3 regions of the Isoptericola sp. MSGPD8_1_ISO-PGPR-S23-394 genome follow, and region 2 is predicted to be linked to each of the others. Evidence: riboswitches for the same ligand, from Rfam matches in the RefSeq annotation. Region 2 holds a riboswitch; each other region holds the start of a gene.

Region 1 (7,904 bases), 830 kb from region 2:
CGAACGCCTCGGCGTCCTGGACCGATGCCGCGCTGTCCATCCGTTCCAGGGCAGCCCGCGCGGCGGCGTGCTCGACGTCGTCGCGGGCGAGGCACAGCCGGACCGCTTCGATCTCGAGGAGCCGTCGCAGCACGTACAGCTCGTCGATGTCGTCGAGCGTCAGGCCGATGACGAAGACGCCGCGGCGGCGGGACTCGACGAGCCCCTCGGTCTCGAGCTGACGCAGTGCATCACGGACCGGACCCCGGCTGACGTCGAAGGCCCGGGAGAGCTGTGCTTCGACCAGGTGGGTCTCGGGCCGCAGTTCACCCGTGATGATGAGCCGCCGGAGATGGTCGACGACGTGCTGTCCGAGCGCCGGGGCGGGGCGGACGCTGAACGCCGCGGACACCAACCCACCTTCCCGGATGCTCATGGGACCTCCTCGTCCTGCAATCGATTACTGCTAACGGTTAACCGTTAACGTAGACCTCGAGACTGGCGATTGCAAGCCGCCGACGTCCGCCCAGGTCACCGCCTCTCCACTCGTGGTCCAGACTGGTCGCACACCACCGTCCCGGGAGGACTCGTGCCCCGCATCATCGACGTGGCTCGTCGCGCCGGCGTCTCCACGGCCACGGTCTCGCGCGTGCTCAACGGAAAGAACGTGCGCGCGGAGTCGGTCGCCGCCGTCCGTGCCGCCGTCGCCGAGCTCGGCTACGTGCCCGACCGGACGGCGCGGTCCCTGCGCCGCCGCTCGAGCGACGTCGTCGCCCTGGTGCTGCCCGACGTCGAGAACCCGTTCTTCACCGCGGTGGCGCGCGGGGTCGAGGACGTCGCCCGGGAGGCCGGGTACTCGGTCGTCCTGTGCAACACCGACGACGACCCGGTCAAGGAGGCGCGGTACCTGGAGGTCGCCGAGCACGAGAACATGGCCGGCGTGGTGCTCGCCCCGGCGGACGGCGCCCCCCGCATCGACGGACTGCGCAAGCGCGGCAGGGCCGTGGTGCTCTTCGACCGTCAGGTCGACAGCGACGTCGACCAGGTGGTATTCGACAACAGCGAGCTGGGCCGTCGAGCGACGAGCATGCTGCTGGGACGTGGCTTCCGGCGGATCGCCTGCGTCACCGGATCTCGCACCACGAGTACCGCCGTCGAACGCGCCGAGGGCTGGCGCCGCGCTCTGCGCGACGCGGGCCGGCACCCCGACGAGGAGCTGCTGGTGCACGCCAACTTCCGCGTCGACGGCGGCCTCGACGCCGCGGTGTCGCTGCTGGCTCGTCCAGACCCCCCGGACGCGATCGTGGCCACGAACAACCTGGTCGGCGTCGGCGCGCTCCGCGCTCTCGCGACCGCGCACGGTGCGCCCGCCCCCTCACCTGCGGAGGCCCGGGCCCGGGCCCGCGCGGGCGACGGACCGGCGCTCGGGATCGGGATCGTCGGCGAGCTGCCTTTCGCCACCTCGCGCACCGGCGACCTGGTGATGGTCCCGCTCGCACCGCGCGAGCTCGGCACGACGGCCACGCGGCTGCTCCTGCAGCGCCTGAGGGACGAGGACGCTCCGGTCCAGCTCGTGGTGCAGGCGACGCCGACCACCTGCTGAACGACGGCATCGTCGGACCCGCAGCGCTCGGTTGCTACTGTAATCGATTACTGCAATGCTGTCGCCATGTCAGTTCCTCTCTTCGTCGGGGTCGACGTCGGCACCTCGAGCACCAAGGGGGTCCTCACCGCCGCCGACGGGGTGATCCTGCGCACCGCTTCCCGACAGCACACCGTGGAGCGCCCGGCGCCCGGCCACGTGGAGATGGACCCCGCCATCTGGTGGCAGGAGTTCGTCGAGATCGTCACCGAGCTCACCGCGGACCTCGCACCGGGTACGCAAAGCCGTGACGGCCTCCCCGCCGACGCCAGGGTCGCCGCCCTCGGCGTCTCCGGGATGGGCCCGTGCGTGGTCGCCGCTGACCAGGACGGCACCCCGCTGCGTCCCGCCATTCTCTACGGCGTCGACACACGCGCCACGGAGCAGATCGTCCGCATCGAGAGCGCACTCGGTCCGGACGCGATTCTGGGTCGCTGCGGATCCGCCCTCTCGTCGCAGGCCGCCGGACCGAAGATCGCCTGGCTGCGCGACGTCGAACCGGAGACCTACGCCGCCACCCGCCACCTGCTCATGCCGGCCAGCTATCTCGTCCACCGGCTCACCGGTGCCTACGTGCTCGACCATCACTCGGCGTCGCAGTGCACGCCTCTGTACGACCCGCGGTCGCGCTCGTGGATCGACGAGTGGGCCGAGCACGTCGCCCCCGGACTCCCGCTGCCGCGGCTGCGATGGCCCGGCGAGCAGGCCGGCACCACGGAGCGCGCCATCGCCGGCGTCCCCGCGGGCACGCCCGTCACCACCGGCACCATCGACGCGTGGTCCGAAGCGGTGAGCGTCGATGCCCAGAACGTCGGTGACCTGATGATCATGTACGGCACCACCACCTTTCTCGTCGCGACCGTCGACGAGCCGATGCGCTCGCCCAGCATGTGGGGCACCCTCGGCGCCTTCCCCGGGGCACACAACCTGGCCGGCGGACTGGCGACCTCCGGGGCGCTGACCTCCTGGGTGTGCGACCTGACCGGCTCCGACCACACGACGCTGACCGCCGAAGCAGCCGTGTCCGGGTCTGGCGCGAACGGTCTGCTGATGCTCCCCTACTTCGCCGGTGAGCGGACCCCGCTCCTCGACCCGAAGGCACGCGGCGTGGTCGTCGGGCTCACCCTCGAGCACACCCGCGGCGACCTGTACCGGGCATCGCTCGAGGCCACCGCCCTCGGCGTCCGGCACAACATCGAGACCATGCAGGCCGCCGGCGCCCGTATCGACCGTGTCGTCGCCGTCGGCGGCGGGACCCGTGGCGGCCTGTGGACCCAGATCGTCTCGGACGTCACGGGCTTGCGGCAGGTCCTGCCGACCAGCACCATCGGCGCTTCCTACGGCTCCGCCATGCTCGCCGCAGGGCTCGTCGACGACGTCGACGCCTCCCGGTGGAACCCGCCGGCCGCCACTTGCGAGCCCGACCTGTCCCAGCGGGACACCTACGACCGCCTGTACGCGCACTACCGCGACCTCTACCCCGCCACGCGCGACGTCGTGCACGCGTTGTCGCGCTGACTCGCGCCGCCCGCCACCATCACGGCACGCCCCGAAGGAGCACTCATGAGCACCACCAGCTACGACGTCCCCGACCTCCTGCCCGAGTCACCTGCTCCCGAGAGGACGGTCTACCTCGTCGCCTCCGGAGACCTGCGCGAGTCCGCCAACGTCGCCGGCTGGCCCACCCAGGTCGAGCTGGAACGCATCGTCGAGGAAACCTTCGCCCGGCACGGATGGACGGTCTCGCGGGCCAACGGGATCGACCCCGCCACGGGTCACGGCTTCATCAGCTCCCAACGCATGGGGCTCGACGTGTTCGCCACGATCCCCCCGGACGCACCTCTCGTCGTCGCGCAGGCCGTGTGGCAGTACAGCCATCACGTCCTCGCCGGCCTCCGCACTCATCGGGGACCGATCCTGACCGTCGCCAACTTCGCCGGTGACTGGCCCGGGCTGGTCGGTCTGCTCGGACTCAACGCCGGCATGACCAAGATGGGACGTCCGTACTCCACGGTGTGGACCGTGGACGGTAGCGACCAGTGGTTCCAGGACTCCGTCAGCTCGTGGATCACCACGGGGACCATCGAGCACGACACCTCGCACGTGCACCCGCTGCCCACGCTGCCGGACTCTCCCGAGACGCAGCTCGGCGAGGTCCTGTCCGCCCAGCTCCTGCGCGAGAAGGCCATCATCGGCGTCTTCGACGAGGGCTGCATGGGCATGTACAACGCGATCTTCGACGACGAGCTGCTCAACCGCATCGGGATCTACAAGGAGCGCCTGTCCCAGTCGGCGCTCTGGGCGGAGATGCAGCGGGTCCCCGACGCCGAGGCCGACGCCGTCCAGCGCTGGCTGGAGGACGCCGGGATGACGTTCCGGCTCGGCACCGACGAGAAGACGGAACTCACCGCCTCCCAGCTGCGATGGCAGCACAAGATGTACATCGCCGCGCTGCGGATCGCGGACGACTTCGGCCTGGACGCCGTCGGGATCCAGTACCAGCAGGGACTCAAGGATCTCTCGCCCGCGTCGGACCTGGCCGAGGGCCTGCTCAACAACGTCCAGCGGCCCCCCGTGCGCTCCCGTGACGGGCAGCGCGTGCTCTGGGAAGGTCGTGCCCTGCCGCACTTCAACGAGGCGGACGAAGGTGTCGCCGTCGATGCTCTGGTGACCAATCGCATCTGGACCGCGATGGGCCTCGACCCTGCCACCACGCTGCACGACGTCCGTTGGGGCGAGGAGTACGACGGGCGCTTCGTCTGGGTCTTCGAGATCTCCGGTTCCGTGCCCGCATCACACCTGGCCGGCGGCTATTCCGGAGCCGAGGGATGGCGTCAGGACCCGGTGTTCTTTCCTGCCGGCGGTTCCACCGTCAACGGTGTCTGCCGACCGGGCGAGATCGTGTGGTCCCGCGTCTACATCGCCGACGGCATCCTCCAGGTCGACCTCGGTCGCGCCTCCGTGGTCGAGCTGCCCGAGCATGAGACCCGGCGCCGCAAGGAGGCCACCAACCCTGAGTGGCCGATCATGCACGCCGTCCTGCACGGCGTCAGCCGCGACCAGTTCATGGCGCGGCACAAGGCCAACCACCTCAACGTCGCCTACGCCACCGACGCCGAGACCGCCGACCGTGCGCTGACTGCCAAGGCGGCGCTGTTCGCCGGTCTGGGCATGCCCGTGCACCTCTGCGGAGACACGTCGCTCACCGCGTGACGTCGCGCGCCTGGACGCCACGGCAGAGGACTCCCGTGCCGAGGCCGAGGAAGCGTACGCAGCAAGCTCCGAGACGCTCGCCGCCGTGATCGACGACGGCAGGCCCGCCCCGCGCGCCCGCAAGGGTCGGGTGGACGACCCGGCGGTCCGCCGCGACCTGCGCACGGCGCTGACCGACGCCGAGGTGCTGCGCGACATCGAGATCTCCGGCCCGGCCACCACCCGCACGGTCGAGGCGATGGCGTAGCCGCGCCCGAACCAGTTGGGTGCGGACACCGTGTCGTCGCGGGGCCGGGGGGCCTACCGGTGCATGCCTCCTGGTCGTTGGCAGGCACCGGTTCGCTGGGCCTCGGGAGGCGAAGACCGGTCGAGCGTCTCGATTCCTCCGAGATCAGCCGTAGGTCCGGGAGGAACAGAGACGCTCGACGGGTGGGCCTCAGGCGATGAAGCCTGCGGTCTGGGTGCGGGCGCGGTCGAGGCGGGCGGCGACGTCGCGCCAGTTGGCGATGTTCCAGAACGCCTTGACGTAGTCGGCCTTGACGTTGAGGTAGTCGAGGTAGAAGGCGTGCTCCCACATGTCGAGCATGAGCAGCGGGACGATGCCGACCGGGACGTTGGCCTGCTGGTCGAAGAGCTGGAAGATCAGCAGCTTCTGACCGAGGGAGTCCCAGCCGAGCACGGCCCATCCGGAGCCCTGGATGCCGGTCGCGGTGGCGGCGAAGTGGGCCTGGAAGGCGGCGAAGGAGCCGAACTGGTCCTTGATGGCCTCGGCCAGCTCGCCCTCGGGCTCGCCGCCGCCCTCGGGCGAGAGGTTGTGCCAGAAGATCGTGTGGTTGGTGTGCCCGCCGAGGTGGAACGCGAGGTTCTTCTCGTGGAGGTTCACCGTGGCGAGGTCGCCGGACTCGCGGGCCTCGGCCAGCTTCTCCAGCGCCGTGTTCGCCCCCGCGACGTAGGCGGCGTGGTGCTTGTCGTGGTGGAGCTCCATGATCTTGCCGCTGATGTGCGGCTCGAGCGCGCTGTAGTCGTAGGGCAGGTCAGGCAGCGTGTATCCGGTCATCGTGGATCCGTCCTTCCGTGGCGGGGTGGAACTGTTCGACCGTAGGACCTCGACCATCGTTGAGGTCAAGAGAGACCTCCGTCACACTGCCGGACCGGTCCCCGGCAGGGAGCGGACGGTCGCGGTTCGACGGCGGCTCGATGGTGCTGACCACCACCGTTACAGATTCGTGACAATCACGCACGCAGGGGATATGGTCTCCTCACCTCGCGCCCGCGAGGTGCACGGATGGGCCGCCGAGCCCTGTCACCATCCGCTGCTCCAGGACCAGACAGGGACGGGGGACCCACTTCACGGGCGTCACGAGCGCCCTCGGGGTGAAGCCGGCGCCGCCGGCCGGGTCAGTCTCCGACCCGAACCCGACAGCTAACCCCGCAGGCGTCAGGAGAGCACCGATGAACGACGCGTGCCCGCGCGCAGCCGCACCACCGGACCACCGCCGTCGGACCTCTGGACCGGCAGCATGAAGCACGCACAGCAGGGTCCCGCCCCGGCCGGAACCCGCCGGTCCCGGCGCGAACCCGTCCGCGGTCGCCACCTCGCCGAGAAGCCCCGGCGACGCTCCTCCGCGGCACCCCGGGCCACGCTGTCCCTCACCGCGGCCGCCGCCCTGGTGCTCGCCACCGGCGGCACCTACCTGGCCGAGGCCGGACCGGTCGTCCGCACCACGACCACCGACGACGCCGCCACGACCACGCGAGCACCGGCACCCGTCGCCCAGGCCGCCCCGACCGCGCCCGCCGCGCCGGCGGCTCCGGCAGCAGCGGCCGCTCCAGGGGCTGCCGCCGCGCCGGCAGCGCGGCAGGCGCCCGCGGTGACGGTGGACCGGGACCTGGCCGTGTCCCGCACGGACGAGCGCGTCCCCCGCAAGGACCGCACCATCCAGCCCGCCCCGGAGCCCACGCCCGAGAACCCGCCGGGGTGCGACACCCCCGTCCAGGACGGCTGGTCGAACGGGCGCCTGCCCAGCGACCAGCTCTGCGCGCCGTGGGACGGCGCCGTGCTCGTCCGCGCCGACGTCGCCCGCTCCCTGGCCGAGCTGAACGACCTCTACACCGCACGGTTCGGCGAGCCGATGTGCGTCACCGACGGCTACCGCTCCTACGACCAGCAGGTCGCCACGAAGGCCGCCAAGGGGTACCTGGCCGCCACGCCGGGGACCTCGAACCACGGCTGGGGCCTGGCCGTCGACCTCTGCCCCGAGACCTACGCCGGCGAGCGTGGTACATGGCTCCACGAGCACGCGCCCGCCCTCGGCTGGGTCAACCCGGACTGGGCGCAGCCCGGTGGGTCCAAGCCCGAGCCGTGGCACTGGGAGTCCACGCTCGTGCCGTGACAGGTCCGGGCTGGCCCGAACGGCTCGGACGCCAGAGAATCGCCCTGTGAGCACGTCGGGACCCGACCCTGAACAGCTGCCGGCCGCACGCCCGCCCGGCCGGGGTCGCCGCGCGGCGTGGTGGATCGCCGCGGCGGTCGTCCTCCTCCTCGCGGTGGGCGCCGTCGTCGTCGGCGTGCTGGAGCACCGGGCCTGGGTCGACGCCGCGGCGGAGCACGAGGCCGAGGTGGCCCGCGTCACCCAGGAGGCCGAGACGTCCCGCGCCCGCGCCGAGGCCGACTACACCGCGAGCCTCGATGCCCTCGACGACGCGATCGAGGCGGCCCGGCCGGTGCTCACGGACAGCGAGGGCCAGGTGGCCGACGACGCCGTCCGCGCACCGCTCGCCGACGCGCTCGACGAGGCCGGCAGGCTCCGCGACGCCGAGGTGACCTACCCCGTCACGACGCGCACCGTCGAGGAGGTCACCCGGCCGAACCCGTTCCGTCCGCAGACGTTGCCGCGGGTGCAGGTCGAGGTGGTCGAGAGCTCCGACCCGGCACCCTCCGACCTCGACGCCGCGGCGGACGACGTGGCCGAGGCGCGCGACGCCGTCGTCGAGGCCCGCCGGCAGTGGGCCCACGACGAGCTCCGGACCGCCACCACCGAGGCGGCAGATGCCGTGACCGACCTCGAGG
Region 2 (7,904 bases):
CCTGGCTGGTCGACCCGAGCAGCAGCCCGCGGAAACCGCCACGGCCCCGTGAGCCGACGACGACGAGATCCGCGGCGGAGGAGAACTCGGTGAGCAGCTCGGCACCGGACCCGTCCAGCACGTGCCGCTTGATCGTGATGTCCGGATGCTCGGCCTCGACCTGGTCCACGATGACGTCCAGCCCGGCCTTGACGTCGGCCAGCACCTGCTCGTGGTCGATCTGGGACGGCAACCAGGCGAGCACCCCGGCACCCGAGCCGAGCGGGACGCCGGCGACGGCGACCAGCTCGGCGCCCCAGGACTCCGCCTGCTCGACGGCGTGCCGCAGGGCGACCTCAGACGTCGGCGAGCCGTCCACACCGACGACGATCCGCCGGACCTCGTGCACGACGTCACCGTCGCGACGCTCCGGGTTCTCCGCTCCCTCACGGTGCGGGACCACGACGGTCGGACAGTGGGCGTGCGCGGGCAGCGCGGAGGAGACGGTACCGAGCAGCCGCTCCGCGAAACCTCCGCGTCCGCGCGTGCCGACGACGGCGAGGCAGTGGTCGCTCGACATCTCGACGAGCACACCGGCCGCGTCTCCCGTGGCGACGGTCCCTTCCACGGGGATGCCCAGCCCCTCGACGCGCGCCTGCGCCTCGGCGAGGACCGCCTTCGCCCCCTCGGCGATGGCCGTGTCGTCGAGAGCCGCGTACCCGCCGTCGAGCGATGCCGCTGTGAACGACGGCAGCGAATAGCTGCACACGATGTGCAGCCCCCATCCGACCCGCTGGGCGTACGTCGCCGCCCAGTCCAGGGCGTGCAGGCTCGCGGTGGAACCGTCGACGCCCACCAGGACGACCTCAGGACGTGTCATGTCGCGCCTCCCGTCATGCCCGGACCTCGACGTCCGGAACAACTGTGGTTCAAGCGTAACGAAAGACGGCCGCAAGGTGTAGCAAAGGACAGCACGACGCCCCGACCTTCACGGGGAACGTCGGGGCGTCGTGGATGCTGGGGCGGTCAGGTCAGCCGGTCACCCGCAGGTAGGTGGGGCTGGACTGCCAGATGCCGGACTGTCGCACGACCCAGCCACCGGGACGCGTCGCCTCGATCTGCTGGCCGTTGCCGATGTAGATCGAGATGTGTCCGGGCGACCAGATGAGGTCACCGGCACGAGCCTCCGACGCGGAGATGACGGTGGTGTTCGACGCGCTGCGGATCGCGCTGGAGGAGTGCGGCAGCGACACGCCGAGCTGGTTGTAGACGTAGGTCACGAGCCCGGAGCAGTCGAAGCCGGACGGCGACGCGCCACCCACGACGTACTTGACGCCGATGTAGCGGGCGGCGATCGAGACGGCCGAGGAGCCGCTCGCGCTCGCGGCGGGTGCCGCCGTGGACTCGGTGCTGGACGACTCGGTGCTCGACTCGGTGCTCGACTCGCTGGTGGACTCCACCGCGGTCCGCTCGGCCGAACGCGACGGCGCGACCTCACGCACCGGCTCCGGCTCGGGCTCCGGCGCCGCCTTGATCTCGGCACGCGCAGCGATCTTCGGCGTGACCTTCTCCACCGAGACCTTCGCCTCGGAGTCCACGGTCACGACCGGAGCCGCCTCCAGCGCCGAACGCGCCTGATCCGTCAGAGCACCCAGATCGACCGTGCTCAGCTTCTTCGCCGCGTCGCTGTCGACCGGAGCGGCGTGCGCCGCAGAAGCCCCACCGATCGTCGAGACCAGCAGACCACCAGCAGTGGCCACCACAGCAGCCCGACGACCGGCCGCCGCGGACGGCGCAGCCAACATCGGACGCCGCGCAGCGCGGTGCTTGCCGCGCGTCCTGGTAGATGCGTTCACGTCTTCCCTCTCCTGTCGCCTACGAGGTCAGCTGTCGGGTTCGGGTGGGAGAAATCACCCGGCCCCACAGAACCAGAGGTCCCGTGCGGCTTCACCCCAAGGACACCGTCACCGATGCCCACAAATGGGTCCCCCGCTCCTGCCGGCGGTCTTGGTTCCCCGACCGGTGGCAGGACTCGGCGTCCGGTCAGGATCCGGCAGAATGCTCCACCGGACGAGGAAACCGTAGCGGATCACGGCGCCCATGTCACGTTTAGGTCACGGTGACGAGGGATGGCCTCCGTCACCAGCCCCCTGGAGGTGCTGGAGGGCCCGCTGAGCGCCGGAGATCCTCCGCCCGCCCCCCTGTCGCGATACCCGAAGCAAGGCCTCCAGCGCCCCGGCATGGCGCAGCGGCGCACAGAGGCCGGGACGGCACGAGGCCCTGCCGCGCGTGGTGCGCGGCAGGGCCTCGTGGTGGCGTGGCGACCCGGGGGGTCAGCCGACGCGGATGAACGTGGGGTTCGACTGCCAGATGCTCCGGAACTGGATCGTCTTGCCCGGGCGCGGGGCGTCGATCTGGGTGTTGCCGCCGGCGTAGATGGCGATGTGACCCGGCGACCAGATGAGGTCGCCCGGCTGCGCGTCCGCGCGGGAGACGACCGTGCCGGCGTAGCGCTGCGCCGAGGAGGCGCGCGGGAGCGAGATGCCCGCCTGCGCGAAGACGTACTGGGTGAAGCCCGAGCAGTCGAAGCCGGACGGCGAGGTGCCGCCCGAGACGTAGGGCACACCCACGTAGCGCGAGGCGATCGAGATGATGGAGCCGTTGGCCGACGCGGGTGCCGCCGTGGACTCGGTGCTGGACGACTCGGTGCTCGACTCGCTGGTGGACTCCACCGCGGTCCGCTCGGCCGAACGCGACGGCGCGACCTCACGCACCGGCTCCGGCTCGGGCTCCGGCGCCGCCTTGATCTCGGCACGCGCAGCGATCTTCGGCGTGACCTTCTCCACCGAGACCTTCGCCTCGGAGTCCACGGTCACGACCGGAGCCGCCTCCAGCGCCGAACGCGCCTGATCCGTCAGAGCACCCAGATCGACCGTGCTCAGCTTCTTCGCCGCGTCGCTGTCGACCGGAGCGGCGTGCGCCGCAGAAGCCCCACCGATCGTCGAGACCAGCAGACCACCAGCAGTGGCCACCACAGCAGCCCGACGACCGGCCGCCGCGGACGGCGCAGCCAACATCGGACGCCGCGCAGCGCGGTGCTTGCCGCGCGTCCTGGTAGATGCGTTCACGTCTTCCCTCTCCTGTCGCCTACGAGGTCAGCTGTCGGGTTCGGGTGGGAGAAATCACCCGGCCCCACAGAACCAGAGGTCCCGTGCGGCTTCACCCCAAGGACACCGTCACCGATGCCCACAAATGGGTCCCCCGCTCCTGCCGGCGGTCTTCCGTGGGGCCGGGACGGCGGCAGGACTTGGCGGTCCGGCCCGGCACTCGGCGGAGGGCACTCCGGCGAGCGTGTCTGACCGTACCCGAACCCACCGGTGATGTCACGTTCCGATCACAGCCCGCCCGCCGCGGTGTCCCGTGCGTCGCGACGGGCCCGCGGGAACGGTCAGCGGGCCGCCACGAACAGGTGCTTGGCGAGGTCGTCGGGTAGCTCGAGGCCCTCGCTCGCGCCGTCGGCCTGGACGGCGTAGTAGTCGCCGAGCGTGCGGGCCTCGATGCGAGCCCCCGGCACCAGCCCGACGCGCTCGAGCCGGGCGAGGAACTCGTCGTCGACCTGCACGGGCTCGGCGATGCGCTGCAGGACGATCTCGACGTTCTCTGTCTGCCCGCGCAGGAAGGCGGGCAGCGACTGCACACCCTCGAGGAACGGCACGTCCTCGTACTGCTCGCCGAGCTCGGACAGCCCCGGGATGGGGTTCCCGTACGGGTCGTGGTGCGGGTGGTCGAGGAGGGTGACGAGGCGGCGCTCGACGAGGTCGCTCATCACGTGCTCCCAGCGGCACGCCTCGTTGTGGACGTGCTCCCAGTCCAGCTTGATCACGTCGGTCAGGAGCCGCTCGGCCAGCCGGTGCTTGCGCATGACGCGCGTCGCCTTCGCCTGGCCGTCGTCGGTGAGCTCGAGGTGCCGGTCGCCGGTCACGACCACGAGCCCGTCCCGCTCCATCCGGGCGATCGTCTGCGAGACCGTCGGACCGGAGTGCCCGAGGCGTTCCGCGATCCGCGCGCGGAGCGGCGTGATGCCCTCCTCGCCGAGCTCGTAGATCGTCTTCAGGTACATCTCGGTGGTGTCGATCAGGTCGGTCACGTCCACTCCCGTCTTGAGGCCCGGGCCTAGTCTATTCGCACACGTCACCGTTCCGGCGTCCGCCACCGGCGGCCGCCCCACCACGCCAGCCACGGAGTCCCCATGCCCCTCCAGATCCCCTCGTCGCTGCTGCCGTCCGACGGCAGGTTCGGTGCCGGACCGTCCAAGGTCCGCCCCGCCCAGGTCGACGCCCTGCGGGCGGCGGGCGACCCTCGGCGGCCGCTGCTGGGCACCTCGCACCGCCAGCCCGGCGTCAAGGACCTGGTACGCCGCGTGCGCACGGGTCTCGCGGAGCTGTTCGACCTCCCCCCGGGGTACGAGGTCGTGCTCGGCAACGGCGGGTCGACGGCGTTCTGGGAGGTCGCGACGGCGAGCCTCGTCCGGGAGCGGGCGCAGCACGCCGTGTTCGGCGAGTTCGGCGGGAAGTTCGCCGCAGCCACCCGCCGCGCCCCCTTCCTGGCGGACCCGGAGGTCGTCGAGGCCGCACCCGGCCGCGTCGCGCACCTCACGCCGTCGGCGTCCGTCGACGTGTACGCGACACCTCACAACGAGACCTCGACGGGCGCGATGGCCCCGGTGCGTCGCCCGGCCGGCTCCGACCAGCTCGTCCTGACCGACGCGACGTCGGGCGCGGGGGCCCTGCCGGTGGACCTGCGCGAGACCGACGTCTACTACTTCGGCCCGCAGAAGGTCTTTGGGGCCGACGGCGGGCTCTGGCTCGCGCTGTGCAGCCCGGCCGCGATCGAGCGCGCTGCCGTCGTGGAGGCGTCCGGAGGCGGACGCTGGGTGCCCGAGTTCCTGTCCCTGACGACGGCGTTGGCGAACTCCCGCCAGGACCAGACCCTGAACACCCCGGCCGTCGGGACGCTGGTGATGCTGGTGGAGCAGATCGAGTGGATCCTCGAGCAGGGCGGTCTGGAGTGGTCGAGCGGGCGGTCGGCGACGTCGGCCGGGATCCTCTACGACTGGGCGGAGGCCCGTGAGTGGGCGACGCCGTTCGTCGCGGACCCGGCGGAGCGGTCCACCGTGGTGGGGACGATCGACCTGGACGAGCGCGTGGACGCGAGCGCCGTCGTCGGCCACCTGCGCGACAACGGGGTCCTCGACGTGTTCCCGTACCGCAAGCTGGGCCGCAATCAGGTCCGAGTGGGGATGTTCCCCGCCGTGGACCCCAAGGACGTCGAGGCACTCACTGAGATCATGGATTTCGTCGTGGATCAAGTCATGTAGCCTTCGACGAGAAATTTCACCCGCTCCACTGCTAGCATTCCGGCGTTTCGTACAAAGCCGACATAGCAAAGGAGCTGGACGTGCCAGAGATGGAGCACTTCACCTACGGGCTGCTGACCCCGCTCGCCGGGTACATCGCGTCGTTCATCGGCTGCCTGACAGGACTGTCGGCCACCTCGCGGGCACGTGCGGCCACGGGCGCCGTGGCCAAGAGCGTCTGGCTCACCCTCGGCGGCGTCGCGATCGGCGGCACCGGCGTGTGGGTCATGCACTTCATCGCCATGCTCGGCTTCACCGTCGACGAGATGCCGATCAACTACGACGTCCCGCTGACCATCCTCTCCGCTCTGCTGGCGATGGCCGTCGTCACGGCAGGGCTGTTCCTCGTCGGGTTCCTCGGCGACAAGCTGCTCTACCTGCTGGTGGGCGGGCTGTTCGTCGGCCTGGGCGTGGCGAGCATGCACTACCTGGGCATGGCCGCGATGGAGATGAGCGGGGAGACCCACTACGACAGCCTCCTGGTCGGAGCGTCTCTGGTCATCGCCGTCGTCGCCGGCACGGCCGCGCTCTGGCTCTGCGTGAACGTCAAGGGCTGGCTGCTCGCGACGGTGGCCGCGCTGGTGATGGCCGCCGCGGTCGCCGGCATGCACTACACGGGCATGGCCGCGATGCACATGACCGGGCCGGCCCGCCGCCGGGCGGCACCTCGGCCCTGGAGCTGCTCGGCCCGCTCATCGCCGGGGTCTTCCTGAGCACGGTGGCGATGGTCTTCGTGGTCCTCATGTGGCCGACGGAGGACGAGATGCGCGAGCGACAGGCGCTCGAGGAGCGGATCACGCCCACGCCGGCCGGCTGACCCGACCCGCAGCAGCACGCTCGCGCGCCGTCAGGCGGCGCGGGCGTGCTCGCGCTCGACGGCGGGCGGGTCGAGGTAGACCACCTCGAGGTGCGGGCGGCTCAGCAGCCGGTAGCGCACCCGGAGGCGCCAGTTCCGGACGGCCCACGCCGTGGCGCCGAGCGCCACGAGGAGGGTCGCGATCGAGCCGATGAGGATCGCCCAGCGAGGGCCGAACGTCTCGCCGACCCAGCCGACGATCGGCGAACCGATCGGCGTCGCGCCGAGGAACACCATCATGTAGAGCGCCATGACACGCCCCCGCATCGCCGGGTCGGTCGAGGTCTGGATGGTGGAGTTCGCGGCGGTCATCATCGTCAACGACGCGAGCCCGACGGGGATGCACGCCACGACGAACGCCGGGAACGTCGGCATGAGCGCCATGACCGCCGTGGCGACGGCGAAGGCGAAGGCGGACCCGATCACCAGCCGCACGCGGGGGCGGTCGCGACGGGCCGCCAGCAGCGCCCCCGTGAGCGACCCGATGGCGAGCACCGACCCGAGCAGCCCGAACTCGCCGGCGCCACGCTCGAACTCGACCCTCGCCATCATCGCCGAGGTGAGCTGGAAGTTGAGGCCGAACATCGACACGACGGCGAGGACCACCATGATCACCACGATGTCCGAACGCCCCCGCACGTAGCGCAGGCCTTCGCGGATCTGCCCCTTGCCGCGCGGCGTCGGCTCCCGCGACCAGGTCGCCTCGGCCTTCATGAGGGCGACCGCCGCGATGGTGGCCGCGAAGGTGGCGCCGTTGATGACGAACACCCAGCCGGAGCCGACGGCGGCGATCAGCAGGCCGGCCACCCCCGGGCCGACCAGCCGGGCCGCGTTGAACGACGCCGAGTTCAGCCCGACGGCGTTCGCGAGGCGCTCGGGGGGCACCAGCTCGGCGACGAACGTCTGCCGCACCGGGTTGTCGAACGCGGTGACGACGCCGAGCCCGAGCGCGAACGCGTACACCTGCCAGAGCTGCGCGTGACCGGACAGCACCAGCACCCCGAGGCCGAGGGCGAGCACGCCCATCGCCCCCTGGGTGACCATGAGCAGGCGGCGGCGCGGCAGCCGGTCGGCGAGCAGGCCGGCCCACGGACCGAGCAGCAGCAGGGGCAGGAACTGCAGGGCGGTGGTGATGCCGAGGGCGACGCCGGAGTCGTCGGTGAGGTCGGTGAGCACGAGCCAGTCCTGGGCGACGCGCTGCATCCAGGTGCCGACGTTGGCCACGAGGGCGGCGCCGAACCAGAGCCGGTAGTTGGGGTAGCGCAGGGAGGAGAAGGTCGCGCTCATCCGGCCGCCACCCGGGCCAGGATCTCGGTGGCGGCGGCGAGCGTGGCCCGCTCGTCAGGGTCGAGCTCCTCGAGCCGGCAGGTGAGCCAGGCGTCCCGACGACGGCGCGTCTCGGCGATCTCGTGGCGTCCGGCGTCGGTGAGCCGCACGACGACCTGGCGCCGGTCGGTGGGGTGGTCGGCCTTCTCGACGAGGCCGAGCTCGGCCAGCGTGGTGACGGCACGGGTCATCGCGGGAGGACGCACTCGTTCGTGCTCCGCGAGCGCGCCCGGGCTCATCTCCCCGTGGCGGTTCAGCACGGCGAGGACCCCGAACTGACCCTCGGGCAGGTCCGCCTCGCCGCGCTGGGTCCGCAGCCGGCGGGCA
Region 3 (7,904 bases), 1.3 Mb from region 2:
GCTCGACCTGGCGATCAGCCTCGTCGCCGACCCGCAGGCCTCGTCCTCGACGAGCCGACCACCGGGCTCGACCCGGCGTCGCGCACCCAGCTGTGGGACGTGGTGCGCTCCCTGGCGGCCGACGGCACCACGATCCTGCTCACCACCCAGTACCTGGAGGAGGCCGACCGGCTCGCCGACACCATCGCCGTGCTCGCCGACGGCCGGATCGCCGCCCGTGGCACCGCCGCCGAGCTCAAGACGCTCGTCTCCGGCGAGCACGTGCGCGTGACGTTCGACGACGCGACCAGCCTCGCCACCGCCCGCGACGTGACGCTCGCCGACCTGCCCGGCGTGGACACCGCCGCGACCGACCAGCGGTCCCTCGCCCTGACCTTCGCGAGCGCCGAGCCCGTGCGGACGATCCGCGACGTGCTCGACCGCGCCGACGCCGGCGGCCTCACCGTCTCCGGCGTCAGCGTCGTCAAGCCGACGCTCGACGACGTCTTCCTCGCCCTGACCGGACCCGGCCACCGGCGCCCCTCGACCACAGCGGAGCAGCAGTCATGACCACCACCGTCCAGGCCCGAGCGACCGCACCCTCGACCGGCCGGGCCGCGGGGGCGCGCCGGTCGCCGCTGCGCGACGTCACGACGATGGCCCGCCGGGAGGCCCGCCGCAGCATCCGCTCCGTCGACGGCATCGTCACCGCCTTCGCCCTGCCCGTGATGATCATGGTCGTCTTCGTCGTCATCTTCGGCGGCGCCATCAGCGGCGGCAGCGGCGACTACATCGACTACGTGGTGCCGGGGGTGCTCATCATGTGCCTGGGCATGAACTCCGCGACGGCGGCGATCGCCGTCGCGCAGGACATGAGCACGGGCACCATCGACCGGTTCAAGACCCTCCCGATCTTCTCGCCGTCGGTCCTGTGGGGGCACGTCATCGCGAGCGTCGTGCGCAACCTCGCCTCCGCGGTCCTCGTCGTGGCCGTCGCCCTCGCGCTCGGGTTCCAGCCTGACGCCGGCCTGGGGGGCTGGCTCGGGTTCCTCGCCTTCGCGACGTTCGCGATCGTGACCTTCACCTGGATCAGCGCCGTCCTCGGCCTGGTGATGAGCGTCGACTCGGCGCCGTCGGTCAACATGATCTTCCTCTTCGTGCCCTATCTCAGCTCCGGCTTCGTGCCCGTGGAGACCATGCCCAACTGGTTGCACGGGTTCGCCGAGCACCAACCGTTCACCGCGATCATCGAGACCGTGCGGGGTCTGCTCATGGGCACTCTCGAGACCGCGACGCTGCTGACCGCGCTCGCCTGGCTCGGCACCTTCCTCCTGGCGAGCCTCGTCGCGGGGTCGGTGCTCTACCGTCGCCGCACCGTCCGCTGAGGGGCGGGCCCGGACCTGGGCCGCAGGGACCGTCGTGACGACCGGTCGGGGATGATGAGCGCATGACCGACGCGACGGACGTGCCCGAGCTGCCCCCTCGTCTCGCGCTCGCCTGGGGGGTCGCCGAACGCCCCGAGAGGGCGCCCCGGCGGGAGCTGAGCATCGAGCGGATCGTCGAGGCCGCCGTCGAGATCGCCGACGCCGAAGGGCTCGCCGGCGTCTCGATGGCGCGCGTCGCCAAGCGCCTCGGCTTCACGACGATGTCGCTGTACCGGTACGTCACCAGCAAGGACGACCTGCTGCTGCTCATGCAGGAGGTCGCCTTCGACGTCGTCTTCCCGCCGGCGCACGACCCGGCCGACTGGCGCGCCGAGCTGCGCGAGTGGGCGCTGTTCACGCTCGCCGCGTACCGGCAGCACCCGTGGGTGCTGGACATCCCGATCAGCGGCGCTCCCCTGACACCGAACAACCTGCGGGCCGCCGACGCCGGCCTGCGGGCCCTGCGCTCGACCCCGCTCACGGACGGCGCGAAGGTGGCCACGATCCTGCTGGTCAACGGCTACACCCGCAACGCGGCGCTGCTCGGCCGGGACCTGCAACGCGCCGCCGAGGAGAGCGAGGGCACGTACGACCCGAGCGCCATCGCCGACACCCTCCGCATGCTCGTCGACGAGGTCCGGTTCCCCCATCTGCGCCCCCTCGTCGAACGCGGCACCTACGTCCCGGAGGTTCCCGAGCTCGACGAGGTCGACGACGTGGTCTGGGGTCTCGAACGCACCTTGGACGGCGTGGCAGCGTTCATCGCGCGGCGCACCGACGAGGACCCGACGGGCGACAGCACGGGCGCGGCCAGCGAGCAGGCCGGCGAGCAGGCCGGCGAGCAGGCCGACGCCGCAGAGGCCGCCGCGACCGCCGCCGTCGTGGAGGCCTACGCCTCCGACGCGAAGGTCAAGAAGGCGGCGGCGCGGCGCAAGGAGGCCGAGCGCAAGGTGCGCGAGGCGCGGAAGAAGGTTCGCGAGCTCGAGAGGTCGTGGGCGGAGGCCTCCCGGTCAGAGGCCGAGGTCGCCCGGCAGGCGGCAGCCCGCGCGGTCGCCCGCCCGGCTGCTCAGCGGTAGTGACCGATGGCGCGGACGGCAGGCCGCGGGAGGACCCGCAGCAGGGCCGACCCGGCCTTGTACCGCAGGGACGGCGTCGAGATGACGACGCCGCGGCGGACGTCGGCGAGCGCCTGCGCCACCACCGTCGGTGCGTCGAGCCAGCCGGCCGACGGGATGGACGCCGTGTCGAGCCCGGCACGCTCGTGGAACTCCGTGCGCACGAAGCCGGGGCACAGCACGGTCGCCGTGACACCGGTGCCCCGCAGGTCGACGGTGAGCCCCTCGGTGAAGGACCGCACGTAGGCCTTGGCGGCCGCGTAGGTGCCGCCCGTGGTCAGCGCCGCCACGGAGGCCACGTTGAGGACGGCGCCGCGCCCTCGGGCGGTCATCTGCCCGACGGCGGCGTGCGTGAGCTGGACGACGGCGCGGACCATGACGTCCACCGCGCGCAGCTCGGCCTCGACGTCCCCGCCGACGAACTGCTGAGCCGTGGCGAACCCGGCGTTGTTGACCAGCAGCCCGACGGGGCGCCGTCCGTCGTCCGGCTCGTCACCCGTCACCGCCAGGCGCTCGGCGACCCGGGCGACGTCGTCAGTCACGGACAGGTCCGCCGGCAGGACCTCCACCTGCACACCGGCGGCGGCGCGGATCTGTCCCGCCACCTGCTCGAGGCGCTCGGTGGTGCGGGCCACGAGCACGAGGTCGTGGCGCGCGGTGGCGAGCTGCCAGGCGAACTCCAGTCCGAGGCCGGCGGTAGCACCGGTGACGAGCGCGGTTCCCATGACCGCACTCTAGAGGGTTCCGCGCGCCGCCGGGACCCCGGCCCGGCGGCGCGTATCGCCCCGGACACCGCCACGTGGGACCGGCGGTCGCCGGTACCGTGGCGCCCGTGCGGATCGCCACGTGGAACGTCAACTCCCTGCGGACCCGGCTGGACCGGGTGCTGGCCTTCCTGGAACGCTCGGGCACCGACGTGCTCGCGATCCAGGAGACGAAGTGCCGGGACGACCAGGTGCCCCGCGCCGCCTTCGAGGCGGCCGGCTACGAGGTCGCCCACACCGGGTACCACCAGTGGAACGGGGTCGCGATCGTGTCGCGGGTGGGACTGGCGGACGTCGAGGCGTCGTTCGTCGGCCAGCCGGCGTTCGGCAAGCCCGACCAGGAGCCCCGCGTGGAGGCCCGCGCCCTCGGCGCGACGTGCGGCGGGGTGCGCGTGTGGTCCCTCTACGTGCCGCACGGCCGGTCCTTGACCGACCCCCACTACGCGTACAAGCTCGCCTGGCTCGAGAGGTTGCGGACCGACGCCGCGAGCTGGCTCGCGGCGGACCGCTCGGCCCCCGTGGCACTCCTCGGCGACTGGAACGTCATCCCGCGCGACACCGACGTCTGGGACCCGGCCGCGTTCGACGGGCACACGCACGTCTCGCCCGCGGAGCGTGCTGCCTTCGCGGCCTTCGAGGACGTCGGGTACACCGAGGTGACCCGCGAGCACGTGCCCGCCGAGCACACGTACACCTACTGGGACTACCAGCAGCTCGCCTTCCCTCGGAACAAGGGGCTGCGGATCGACTTCGCCTACGCCTCGCCGGCCCTGCGCGAGCGGGTCCGCGCGGTGACGATCGACCGCGACGAGCGCAAGGGCAAGGGGGCGAGCGACCACGTCCCCGTGGTCCTCGACCTCGCGGACCCCTCGCCGTCGCGCCGATAGGTTGGTGCCCATGACCGACGTGCCCGACCGTCCCGAGGACCCGCAGTTCGTCTCCCCCGGTCCGGGGACGGGCCCCGCAGCGGAGGGCGCCCCGGGCGACGGCGGGACGCCGGGACTCGCCGGGCCGCCCGCACGCCCGGGGGTCGCGCCGGGGCACGTGCCCGGAGCGACCGCGGACGACCCGGACGCCTTCGGTGCCCGCTGGGGCGCCCCTGGTGGCCCGACCGCGGCGGAGCGCGCGGCGGCGCGCCGTCGGGCCCGGGCGTGGGTGGTCGCCGTGCTGGGCGTGATCGTCCTGGTGGTCGCCGCGGCCGCCGGTGGCGCGTGGGCGGTGAACCGGGCGCAGGAGCAGGCCTGGGAGCCCGTGGCGGCGGACCTCGACGAGCCGCGGCAGGTCAACGCCGTGCAGCTCGTCCTCGGGTCCTGCGTGGCCGAGCTGCCGGACGGGTCCGCCGTCGCGACCGTCGAGGTGGTGCCCTGCGCGGACGAGCACGTCGTGCAGGTCGTCGGCCGCCACGACTCGGCCGGGGACGAGGTCTGGCCGGGTTCCGAGACCCTGACCGCCCGCGCGTCCCGCGCGTGCGGCCCGGAGCTGCTGGGCCCGCGGGCCCAGGAGGCGGGCGCCGGGGACGACCTGAGGTGGGTCGTGTGGACACCGAGCGAGGAGTCCTGGGCCGAGGGCGACCGTGCCGGACTGTGCGTCGCCGTCGGGGACGCTCCGCGCACCGGCACCCTTCTGGAGTGACCGACGTCACGCGAGATGTGAAGGCCGCCCCTCGACCTGCGTGAACGCCGGTCATCGGCCTGCACGGCCCGCGTGACAAGCCGACGAACCGGGACAGATCGTCTGGTCGTCTTGACCGGTTTCGCCCCGGCAAGAGCCGATCGGGCCGAAGATTCCGGCATGCGCCGGCGGCCGAGATCCTTCACAGGTTCTCCGCGAAGCACCCCGAGAACGCGCCGTGACCTGATTGTGATCTGTTGCGAGCGCGGGCTAGCGTGCCCGGGTCGCCCCGTCTCCGGGGTGAACGGTCGGACCGCAAGCCCAGTGCTGCCGGTGGTCCGGCATCACCGAACCCACGGCAGCAGCGGGAGAACCACGTTCTTCGGCCGGACTCGTTCCGGCCTCGGGGTTAAGCCGTCTCACGACGGCGGGCCATCACTTCTCGGCCTCATCCGACAGCTCATCTCGCAGGCTGGAGAGGTACCCATGTCCATCACCCAGCACAGCCCTGCGCGCCCGCAGGACGCCGGCGCACCGCGCCTGCGACGCTCCGTCGTCGCGATCACGCTCTCCGCCGCGCTCGCGGGCGGGACCCTCGTCGCCGGGGCCACCACGGCCTCCGCCGCCCCGTCCACGACCACCTCGGCCACGACGACCACCCTGTCGGCCGTCGGGCAGAGCATCGTCGCCGCGAAGAAGTCCAAGTCTGCCGTCAAGGTCTCCGTGTCCCGCAAGGTCGCGAAGCAGGGCAAGGGTAAGACCCGCCCCCGCTTCACCGTCCACGCCACCAAGCACGGCGAGCCGGTCAAGGGTCGCGTCCGCCTCTTCGTCGACGGCAAGAAGGTCAACGTCAAGAAGCTCAACAAGAACGGCATCGTGCGCATGAAGCCGGTGCTGAAGCGCTACGACGTCGGCAAGAACCGGATCCGCCTGACCGTGGTCCCCGCCCGGTCCACGGGCCTGGTCAAGGCCAAGCGCTACCGCACCATCACGATGAAGGCGAAGCAGACCGGCGGCGCGAAGGTCGTCAAGGTGGCCAACCGCTACGTCGGCCACCGGTACACGTACGGCGGCACCAGCCCGTCGTCGGGCTTCGACTGCTCGGGCTTCACCTCGTACGTCTACCAGAAGGCCACCGGCAAGAAGCTGCCGCGCACGACGTCGGGGCAGCGCAACGCCGGCAAGAAGGTCTCGCGCAGCAACGCCCGACCGGGCGACATCGTCTACACGCCCGGCCACGTCTCGATCTACGCCGGCAACGGCAAGATCATCGAGTCCGCCCGGCCGGGTGTCGGGGTCGTGAAGCGCAGGATGTGGCAGGACAACCCGACGTTCGTCCGCATCTGATCGACCGCCGAACAGGAACCTGGGCCCGTATTCCTCCGTGAATACGGGCCCAGGTTCCTGTTCGGCATTCCACCAAAGGTCGTAGCCCAGGTTCCCCCTCCCGCCGGAAGCGACGACGACGTCGCTCCGGACAGGCTGGAGTCCTCGCGCCGCTCCCGGCGCGGACACCACGAGAGGGGACCACGTGCCCGCCATCCAGATCACGGGGCTGCGCAAGTCGTACGGCCCGTTCGACGCCGTCCACGACGTCGGCTTCACCGTCGAACCGGGACGCGTCGTCGGGCTGCTCGGCCCGAACGGCGCCGGCAAGACCACCACGCTGCACGTGCTGCTCGGTCTCGCCGCGCCGACCGCCGGCCAGGCGCTCGTCCACGGGCGCCGCTACGGCGACCTCGACGACCCCGCCCGCACGGTGGGTGCCCTGCTCGACGCCGGCGGCCTGCACCCGGGCCGCACCGGCCGCGACCACCTGCGCATCCTCGCGCTGGCCGGGGACCTGCCCGCGCGCCGGGTCGACGACGTCCTGGCGCTCGTCGGGATGACGCCGGCCGCCGACCGCCGCGTGCGGACCTACTCCCTCGGCATGCGCCAGCGGCTGGGCCTCGCCGCCGCCCTCCTCGGTGACCCGGCGACCCTCGTCCTGGACGAGCCCGCCAACGGGCTCGACCCGGCCGGCATGCGCTGGTTGCGCGAGCTCCTGCGCGGGTTCGCGGACGACGGCGGCGCGGTGCTGCTCGCCAGCCACGTCCTGTCCGAGGTGACGCAGGTCGCCGACGACGTCGTCGTGCTCGGCCAGGGCCGGGTCATCACCGCGGGCCCGCTCGACGAGCTGGCCCGGGACAACCCCCTCGAGTACGTCTACCTCGACCTCACCGCCGCGACCGAAGGAGTGCGTTGATGTTCCTCGCCGAGCTGCTCAAGCTGCGTTCCACCCGAGCCCCGTGGGTGGTCGGCATCGTCGCCCTCGCCGGCGCCGTGCTCGTCCAGTCCACGACCCTCCTCCTGCCTCGCCTGGCCGACCGGCTCGGTGGCCTCGGCGGCACCTCGTCCGAGATCGCCACCGACCTGGTGCCCGACCTCACCGCCCTGACCGACCTCGGCTCGGCCTCCGTCCAGCGCGGCATGCTCGACCTGCTCGGCAACGGGCCCTCGGGGGCGGGGTCGGTCGGGGTCGCGACGCTCTGCCTGCTCATCCTCGGCGTCCTCGCCGGCACCACGGACTTCCGCACCGGTGGGGTCGTCCCGACCGCGCTCGTCCAGCCCTCCCGCACCCGGGTGCTGCTCGGCAAGGCCGGTGCGACGGCGGTCGCCGCGCTGGTGATCGGTGTCGCCCTCGCGGTCGTCACCGCTCTGGGTCTCGCCGTGGCGATCGCGACGACGCCTGGGGCCGGGCTCGCGATCAGTGGCGCCGACGCCCTGGCCACCTGGGTGCGCGGGCTGTGCGTGCTCGTCGCGCTCGCGTGGCTCGGTCTCGGCGTCGGAGTGCTCGTCCGCGGTCAGGTGGCGGCGATCGTCGTCCTCGTGGGGGCGGCGTTCGTCGAGCCGCTCGTCCAGGCGACCGTGGCGCTGCTCTCCGGCGGGACGTCGTCGGCGATGTCGTGGCTGCCGCTGACGCTCGGCTCGCTCGCGTCCACGGGGCCGGGGGCGTCCGGCATCCTCGGCGG

What was found. A riboswitch is a leader RNA that binds a small molecule or an ion and turns the genes downstream of it on or off. The one in region 2 is predicted to bind cyclic di-AMP.
Region 1: it holds a riboswitch for cyclic di-AMP, as region 2 does, so the genes downstream of both, AC3RJ8_RS17695 (M15 family metallopeptidase) here and AC3RJ8_RS03340 (C40 family peptidase) in region 2, are expected to answer to the same signal.
Region 3: it holds a riboswitch for cyclic di-AMP, as region 2 does, so the genes downstream of both, AC3RJ8_RS15710 (C40 family peptidase) here and AC3RJ8_RS03340 (C40 family peptidase) in region 2, are expected to answer to the same signal.

The regions. Positions count from the first base shown of each region.
Region 1 is NZ_CM176517.1:3,837,211-3,845,114, forward strand. Features, by position in the region: gene AC3RJ8_RS17665 (GntR family transcriptional regulator) at 1-415, opposite strand, end outside; gene AC3RJ8_RS17670 (LacI family DNA-binding transcriptional regulator) at 569-1,582, shown strand; gene AC3RJ8_RS17675 (FGGY-family carbohydrate kinase) at 1,649-3,139, shown strand; gene AC3RJ8_RS17680 (fucose isomerase) at 3,185-4,834, shown strand; gene AC3RJ8_RS17685 (hypothetical protein) at 4,920-5,081, shown strand; gene AC3RJ8_RS17690 (superoxide dismutase) at 5,271-5,891, opposite strand; cyclic di-AMP (ydaO/yuaA leader) riboswitch at 6,136-6,286, shown strand; gene AC3RJ8_RS17695 (M15 family metallopeptidase) at 6,298-7,227, shown strand; gene AC3RJ8_RS17700 (polysaccharide deacetylase family protein) at 7,274-7,904, shown strand, end outside.
Region 2 is NZ_CM176517.1:723,356-731,259, reverse strand. Features, by position in the region: gene AC3RJ8_RS03350 (universal stress protein) at 1-859, opposite strand, end outside; gene AC3RJ8_RS03345 (C40 family peptidase) at 1,011-1,739, opposite strand; cyclic di-AMP (ydaO/yuaA leader) riboswitch at 1,836-2,027, opposite strand; gene AC3RJ8_RS03340 (C40 family peptidase) at 2,313-3,056, opposite strand; cyclic di-AMP (ydaO/yuaA leader) riboswitch at 3,108-3,265, opposite strand; gene AC3RJ8_RS03335 (iron-dependent transcriptional repressor DtxR) at 3,428-4,126, opposite strand; gene serC (phosphoserine transaminase) at 4,229-5,356, shown strand; gene AC3RJ8_RS03325 (MHYT domain-containing protein) at 5,446-6,108, shown strand; gene AC3RJ8_RS03320 (MFS transporter) at 6,243-7,538, opposite strand; gene AC3RJ8_RS03315 (MarR family winged helix-turn-helix transcriptional regulator) at 7,535-7,904, opposite strand, start outside.
Region 3 is NZ_CM176517.1:3,409,892-3,417,795, forward strand. Features, by position in the region: gene AC3RJ8_RS15675 (ABC transporter ATP-binding protein) at 1-271, shown strand, start outside; gene AC3RJ8_RS15680 (hypothetical protein) at 268-549, shown strand; gene AC3RJ8_RS15685 (ABC transporter permease) at 546-1,364, shown strand; gene AC3RJ8_RS15690 (TetR/AcrR family transcriptional regulator) at 1,427-2,479, shown strand; gene AC3RJ8_RS15695 (SDR family NAD(P)-dependent oxidoreductase) at 2,470-3,243, opposite strand; gene AC3RJ8_RS15700 (exodeoxyribonuclease III) at 3,351-4,169, shown strand; gene AC3RJ8_RS15705 (septum formation family protein) at 4,180-4,914, shown strand; cyclic di-AMP (ydaO/yuaA leader) riboswitch at 5,229-5,378, shown strand; gene AC3RJ8_RS15710 (C40 family peptidase) at 5,380-6,240, shown strand; gene AC3RJ8_RS15715 (ABC transporter ATP-binding protein) at 6,425-7,138, shown strand; gene AC3RJ8_RS15720 (hypothetical protein) at 7,138-7,904, shown strand, end outside.